Tomitella gaofuii: one gene and its partner. The protein of the gene in region 2 interacts with the protein of the main gene of each other region in a pairwise test. Links are inferred from orthologs where the notes say so. Each region holds a gene or a part of one and is shown on either strand. Other genes may lie near its edges.

What was found. Proteins that work in one complex are often made in the same cells at the same time.
Region 1: the proteins of eno (region 2) and rpe interact in binary tests that used the Escherichia coli proteins (3 or more experiments, as listed by UniProt). The link is inferred for Tomitella gaofuii from one-to-one orthologs.

What each region holds. Positions count from the first base shown.
Region 1 is NZ_CP059900.1:2,260,583-2,263,346, forward strand. It holds rpe (ribulose-phosphate 3-epimerase), read right to left. Parts: upstream 1,855-2,764; coding sequence 1,147-1,854; downstream 1-1,146. Other genes in the region: H4F70_RS10590 (riboflavin synthase), read right to left, coding at 1-43; H4F70_RS10605 (RsmB/NOP family class I SAM-dependent RNA methyltransferase), read right to left, coding at 1,963-2,764. UniProt on the Escherichia coli protein: Catalyzes the reversible epimerization of D-ribulose 5-phosphate to D-xylulose 5-phosphate.
Region 2 is NZ_CP059900.1:1,725,162-1,728,767, reverse strand. The notes cover bases 404-3,338. They hold eno (phosphopyruvate hydratase), read right to left. Parts: upstream 2,550-3,338; coding sequence 1,257-2,549; downstream 404-1,256. Other genes in these bases: H4F70_RS08130 (TetR/AcrR family transcriptional regulator), read left to right, coding at 2,781-3,338; H4F70_RS08140 (septum formation initiator family protein), read right to left, coding at 541-1,257; H4F70_RS08145 (DUF501 domain-containing protein), read right to left, coding at 404-463. In the rest of the region: more of H4F70_RS08145, read right to left, coding at 1-403; more of H4F70_RS08130, read left to right, coding at 3,339-3,560; H4F70_RS08125 (TauD/TfdA dioxygenase family protein), read left to right, coding at 3,557-3,606. UniProt on the Escherichia coli protein: Catalyzes the reversible conversion of 2-phosphoglycerate (2-PG) into phosphoenolpyruvate (PEP). It is essential for the degradation of carbohydrates via glycolysis.

The sequences.
Region 1 (2,764 bases), 540 kb from region 2 along the record:
CCGCGGTGATCGCACCGACTTCTTCGACGATTCCCGTGAACAATCGCGTGGTCCTCTCGTCCGCCGGCGGTCGGCACGACCGCCGGCACGGCTACTGTCCGGTCACCCGATCGTAGGTCAGCAGCAGGTCGTCGCCGAGCGCCCGCACCGGCCCGCGCAACCGGAACCGGCGGAGATCGGCGATGGTGCGGGCGCCGACGCCCTCGACCGCGGCGCGACCGTCGCCGAGCACGGCCGGCGCCAGATAGTGCTCGATCCGGTCGACGAGCCCGGCTCCCAAGAAGGCCCCCGCGAGCCGCGGCCCGCCCTCGACCTGCACGTCGCAACAGGTGTCGGCGAGCCGCGCGAGCACCGCGGCCGGGTCGTGGCCGGGCACGATCAGCGTGCGCGCGGCGGTGTCGAGGATCCTGCTCCCGGCGGGCACTGGGCGGTCGCCCACCACCACCCGCAGCGGCTGGTGGCCGCGCAGCGAGCCGTCGGGGTGGCGGGCCGTCAGCGCCGGGTCGTCCGCGAGGACGGTGCCGGTGCCGACGAGAATGGCGTCGACCCGGGCGCGCCGCTCGTGCACCTCGGCGCGCGCCGCCTCGCCCGTGATCCAGCGACTGGTGCCGTCGGGCGCGGCGACCCGCCCGTCGATGGTGGCGGCCGTCTTGAGCGTCACCTGCGGCCGGCCGGTGCGCTGCCGGTGCAGCCACGGCCGCAGCGGCCCGGCCTCCACGTCGGCGGCCGACACGCCGCCGACCACCTCGACCCCTGCCCGGCGCAGCGTCTCCGCGCCCCCGGAGGCCTGCGCAGTGGGATCGGCGACCGCGAAGACCACACGCGCGACGCCGGCCTCGATCAGGGCGCGGCTGCACGGGCCGGTGCGCCCGGTGTGGTCGCACGGCTCGAGCGTGACGACGGCGGTGCCGCCGCGCGCCCGCTCCCGCCTGCGCCAGCGCGGCCGCCTCGGCGTGCGGACCGCCGGGCGGGGCCGTGGTCCCGGCCCCGCACACGCGCCCGTCGGCGTCGAACACCAGCGCCCCCACCGCGGGGTTGGGGCTCGTGCGGCCGCCGCCGTCCACGAGAGCTCGATGGCCGCGCGCATCGCCTCGTCGCCGTCCGGCCGCACGTCCGACGGCCACGGCGTGGCCGGTTCCGGCCGGGTCACGGGTGCAGGTGCAGGTGCGGCGATGCGGCCGCCGCCTGCTCGCGCAGTCCGCGGACGGCGGCGGCGGGGTCGTGTGCGCCGTAGACCGCCGAGCCGGCCACGAAGCAGTCCACCCCGGCCTCCGCGGCCTGCTCGATGGTGTCCGCGTTGATGCCGCCGTCGATCTCCACGAGCAGCCGCAGCTCGCCCGCGTCGACCAGCCGGCGGACCGCCCGCGCCTTGTCCAGCACGTCGGGGATGAACGACTGGCCGCCGAAGCCGGGTTCGACGCTCATGACGAGCAGCGTGTCGAACTCGCGCAGCACCTCCAGGTAGGGGTCGATGGGCGTGCCCGGTTTCACTGCGAGGCCCGCCACCGCGCCTGCGGCGCGGATGTCGCGGGCCACGGCCGCCGGGTCGTCCGTCGCCTCCGCGTGGAAGGTGACGTTGTGCGCGCCCGCCTCGGCGTAGGGCGGCGCCCAGCGCGCCGGGTCCTCGATCATCAGGTGGCAGTCCAGGGGGATCTCGGTGGCCTGCAGCAGGCTCTGCACCACGGGCAGCCCGAGCGTGAGGTTGGGCACGAAGTGCGCGTCCATCACGTCCACGTGAAGCCACTCGGCGCCGGAGTCGCCCGCCGCCGGATCGCCCGCGACGATCGCCGCCTCCTCCGCCAGCCGCGCGAAGTCCGCGGACAGGATCGACGGTGCGATCATCGGCTGCCGCACCCGCCGCGACGCCGTACCCTGCCGTGCTGTCTCCGGGCTCTGCCGTGCTGTCTCCGGGCCCGCCGGAACCTGGTTCGCCATGCGGCACATTCTATGGCCGTCGCGTGCTCACTTGCGCAGGGCCGCGACGAACATGCCGTCGGTGCCATGCCGGTGCGGCCACAACTGCACGAACGGGCCGTCGCCGAGCCCCGGCATGGCGCCGGGCACCAGGGTGCGGGCGTCGAGCGCGGTGAGCCCGTGGCGGCGCTGCGCGTCGAGCACGATGCCCGCCGTCTCGGCCAGGTGCGGCGAGCACGTCGAATACACGATGACGCCGCCCGGGCGCACCAGCGCGGCCGCCGCGCCCAGCAGCTCCCGCTGCAGCCGGGTCAGGTCGGTCACGTCCCCGGGACTCTTGCGCCAGCGCGCCTCCGGCCGCCGCCGCAGCGCGCCCAGGCCGGTGCACGGGGCGTCGACGAGGACCCTGTCGTAACCGGGGTCGAGTCCGCTGTCGCGGCCGTCGACGGCGTGCACGGTCACGGGCAGCCCGTCGACGGCCGACCGCACCAGCGCGGCGCGATGCTCGGCCGGTTCGACGGCGTCGACGTGCGCGCCGTCGATGTCCGCGATAGCGCCCAGCAGGGCGGCCTTGCCGCCCGGCCCGGCGCACAGGTCCAGCCACCGCCCGCCGTCGGGACCGTCGAGCGCGGCCAGCGTGGCGGCGCGGGCCACCAGCTGGCTGCCCTCGTCCTGCACGGCCGCGAGCCCGTCACGCACCGGGTCCAGCTCGCCGGGATCCCCGCCGTCGAGGTACACCGCGTACGGCGAGTACAGCCCCTCCTCGCCACCGGTGACGAGCGCGAGCTCCTCGGCGCTGATCGCGCCCGGCCGGGCCACCAGGTGCACGCGGGGGCTGACATTGTCGGCC
Region 2 (3,606 bases):
CGACGAGCGCGACCGCCTCGTCGCCCAGCGGGTTGGTGCCGGGCCCGCGCACCAGCGCATGGGCGGCGAGCACGTGCAGGCACTTGACCCGCTCGGGCATGCCGCCCCCGGTGAAGTCGGTGCCGAGGTCCTCGAGCGCGTTGCGCTCGGCCAGGTAGTCCTCGTGCGCGCACCGGTACGCCGCGGCCAGCGCCGGATCCCGCGTGAGCCTGACGCTCATCTCCCGCATGAGCCCGGCCGATTCGAGCCTGCCCACGGCCGCCGTGAGCCGCGGCTCTGTCAGGTAGTACAGCGTGGGGAACGGCGTGCCGTCCGGGAGCCGCGGGGCCGTGCGGACCACTGCGGGCACGCCGTCCGGGCAGCGGTACGCCACGGCCAGCACGCCGCGCGGAATGCGGCCGAGCTGCTCGGCGACGACGGCGAGATCGGCCGCGAGCGCAGGGTCGTTGTCTGGTTCGTTCACCGGTGGATCGCCTCTCCGGTTGCGGTATGTCATTGCTGCCGACCCCTCGCCCGCGCCGGACGCCGGCCGGACGCGCGTCACTCTCCGGGCGGGGGTGCCGGGGCCGGGATCACGTTGGGCACCGGCACGTCGGCGTCGTCCTCGGCGGCATGCGAGATGGAATCCCACACGGACCCGTACCAGGGACGATTCGCGGCCTCGGCCTTGTCGTGCTGGACTTGTGCCTCGACCGGATCCCCCGGCAACTCGACGATGTACGGGGTGCGGCCGGCTTCGACGAATCCCAGCCGGTCGCGCGCCTGGGCGCGGATGTAGTCGGGGTCCTCGAGGAGCTTTTCCTTCTTCTTCAACTCGGCGATCTGCGCCACCAGTTCGGCGTGGTGTGCCGCAGCCTCCGCCGCGTCCTGGCGCTGGGTGAAGTAGGTCCGCACCGGGTTGGCCAGTGCCAGCGCCAGAAAACACACCATGACGATGACGACGACGACGCGGCGCGGAGACATGCCCTGGCCCGAACCCTCCGTCCGCTCGGACATCCGCCGCCAGGCGCTCGAGGCGCGCGCCGTGAGCGGCGCGGACCCGGCGCGCGCCGACGCGCCCGGCCGTACGGCGGTGCCCGGCCGGGTCGACGCCCCCCGGCGCGCCTGCGCCGCCGTGGCGGTGCGCCGGGCCGACGACGACCGCGGGGCCTGCGCGCGGCCGGACGCGCGCGAACGCGAGTCCCGGGTGCGCGCACTGCGCCCCGGTTCCCTGCCGCCCGGGCTGCCCGCCGGCCGCCGCCTGCCCCGCTCCGCCATCAGTTCGCGCTGCCCTCCGCACGGAAGCGCGGGAAGGCGCCGGCACCGGCGTAGCGGCCGGCGTCGCCCAGCGACTCCTCGATGCGCAGAAGCTGGTTGTACTTGGCGACGCGCTCACTGCGCGCGGGCGCGCCCGTCTTGATCTGCCCGCAGTTCAGGGCCACGGCGAGATCGGCGATGGTGGTGTCCTCGGTCTCACCGGAACGGTGGCTCATCATCGTGCGGAACCCGCTGCGGTGGGCGAGGTCGACGGCGTCGTTCGTTTCGGTGAGCGTGCCGATCTGGTTGACCTTGACCAGCAGCGCATTGGCGGCGCCCTTGTCGATGCCGGTGCGCAGGCGCGCCGGGTTGGTGACGAAGAGGTCGTCGCCCACGATCTGGATCTTGTCGCCGATCGCCGCGGTGAGCTCGGCCCACCCGTCCCAGTCGTCCTCGCTGAGCGGGTCCTCGACGGACACCAGCGGATACGAGCCCAGCAGCTCGCGGTAGAACTCCGCCATCTGCGCCGCGGTTTTGGTGGTGCCCTCGAAGGCGTAGCCGGCCTCGGAATGGAATTCGGTGGCGGCCACGTCGAGCGCCAGCGCCACGTCACGGCCCAGCACCAGCCCCGTGGCGGCGACCGCGTCGGAGATGACGTCGAGCGCCTCGCGCGTACCGGCGACGTCCGGCGCGAAGCCGCCCTCGTCGCCCAGCCCCGTCGACAGGCCCTTCTTCTTCAGCACGGCCTTGAGCGAGTGGTAGACCTCGGCACCCCAGCGCAGCGACTCCTTGAAGCTGGGCGCGCCGATGGGCGCCACCATGAACTCCTGCACGTCCACGCCCGTGTCCGCATGCGCGCCGCCGTTGAGGATGTTCATCATCGGCACCGGCAGCACGTGGCCGTTGGGGCCGCCCAGGTAGCGGAAGAGCTCGAGGTCGGACGACTCGGCGCCCGCCTTGGCCACGGCCAGCGAGACGCCGAGCAGCGCGTTGGCGCCCAGGCGCGACTTGTCCGGCGTGCCGTCGGCGTCCAGCAGCGCCTGGTCCACCAGCCGTTGCTCCTCCGCCGGCAGCCCGATGACCGCGGGGGCGAGCTCGCCCAGCACGCCCTCGACCGCCTGCGTGACGCCCTTGCCGCCGTAGCGCTCGCCGCCGTCGCGCAGCTCCACGGCCTCATGCTCACCGGTGGAGGCGCCCGACGGGACGGCGGCGCGCGCGAAGGTCCCGTCGTCGAGGGCCACCTCGACCTCGACCGTGGGGTTGCCACGGGAGTCCAGGATCTCGCGTGCTCCGACCTGTTCGATGACGGCCACGGGCGTACTCCTCAGTCTGTCGGTGTCGTTGTTTGTCGATGTTCATCGATCGGTGTCGTCGGTTGTCGATCGTCGATGTGGCGGTTCCGCGCGGGCCCGCGCAACTCGGGTCAGCTTATCTGCCCCACCGAGCCGCGTCTCGCAGGCACGCGGCGGGATGGGGCAGGCGATCGGAGGTTCCCCGCTGCCCGGCGATTGCCGCATTAAGGACTAATCCTTAATATGTGAGGTGTGACACCGACCAGCGCCACCGCCCGACGCGACTCCCCCGCCCGCGCCGCGATGATCGACGCCGCCGAGCGCATCGTCGCCGAGCGCGGGCTCACGGGCCTCACTCTGCGCGCCGTGCAGGAGGCCGCCGGCCAGTCCAACAAGTCGGCCGCCAATTACCACTTCGGGACCCGCGACGGCCTGGTCGGCGCGGTGTTGGCCGAGCGCATGGACCCCATCGCCGTACACCGCCAGGCCATGCTCGACGCGCTCGACGCCGACCCGCCGACGCACCCCGAGGCGATGCTGCGCGCCCTGGCCGAGGCGTTCGTGGTGCCGCTGGCCCGTCGAGTTCTGCTCGTCCCCGGCTCGGCGTACGCGCGCTTTCTCGCGCAATCGATGGTCTCGCCCGAGCTCGCCGGCCTCATCACCGAACACAGCACCCTGTTCACCGTCGAAGAGACGCGCAGGCGCATGGTCGCGGTGCTCACCGCCGCAGGCACCCGACCCGGCCTCGACGAGGAGACCGCGCGCTGGCGCACCGCCGGCCTGCTGGGGCACGTGGTGGGCGCTCTCGCCGCCGCCGAGGCCGCGGCCGACGGCGCCGTGCACTCCCCCGCGTTCCCGTTCCCCCCGCCGTCGTTCCCCGTCCCCGGCGCCGCGACGTCGCCCGGCCGTGTCACGGCGCGGCTCGTCGACACGTGCCACGGCCTGCTCACCGCGCCCGCCGGTCCGGACACGCTCGACCTGCACTCCCTCGCCCCGCACACCCCACCACCGATCCAGGAGGAACACCGATGACCGCCACCGACGCCCCCGCAGTCCCCACCTCGACCATCTACGGCGA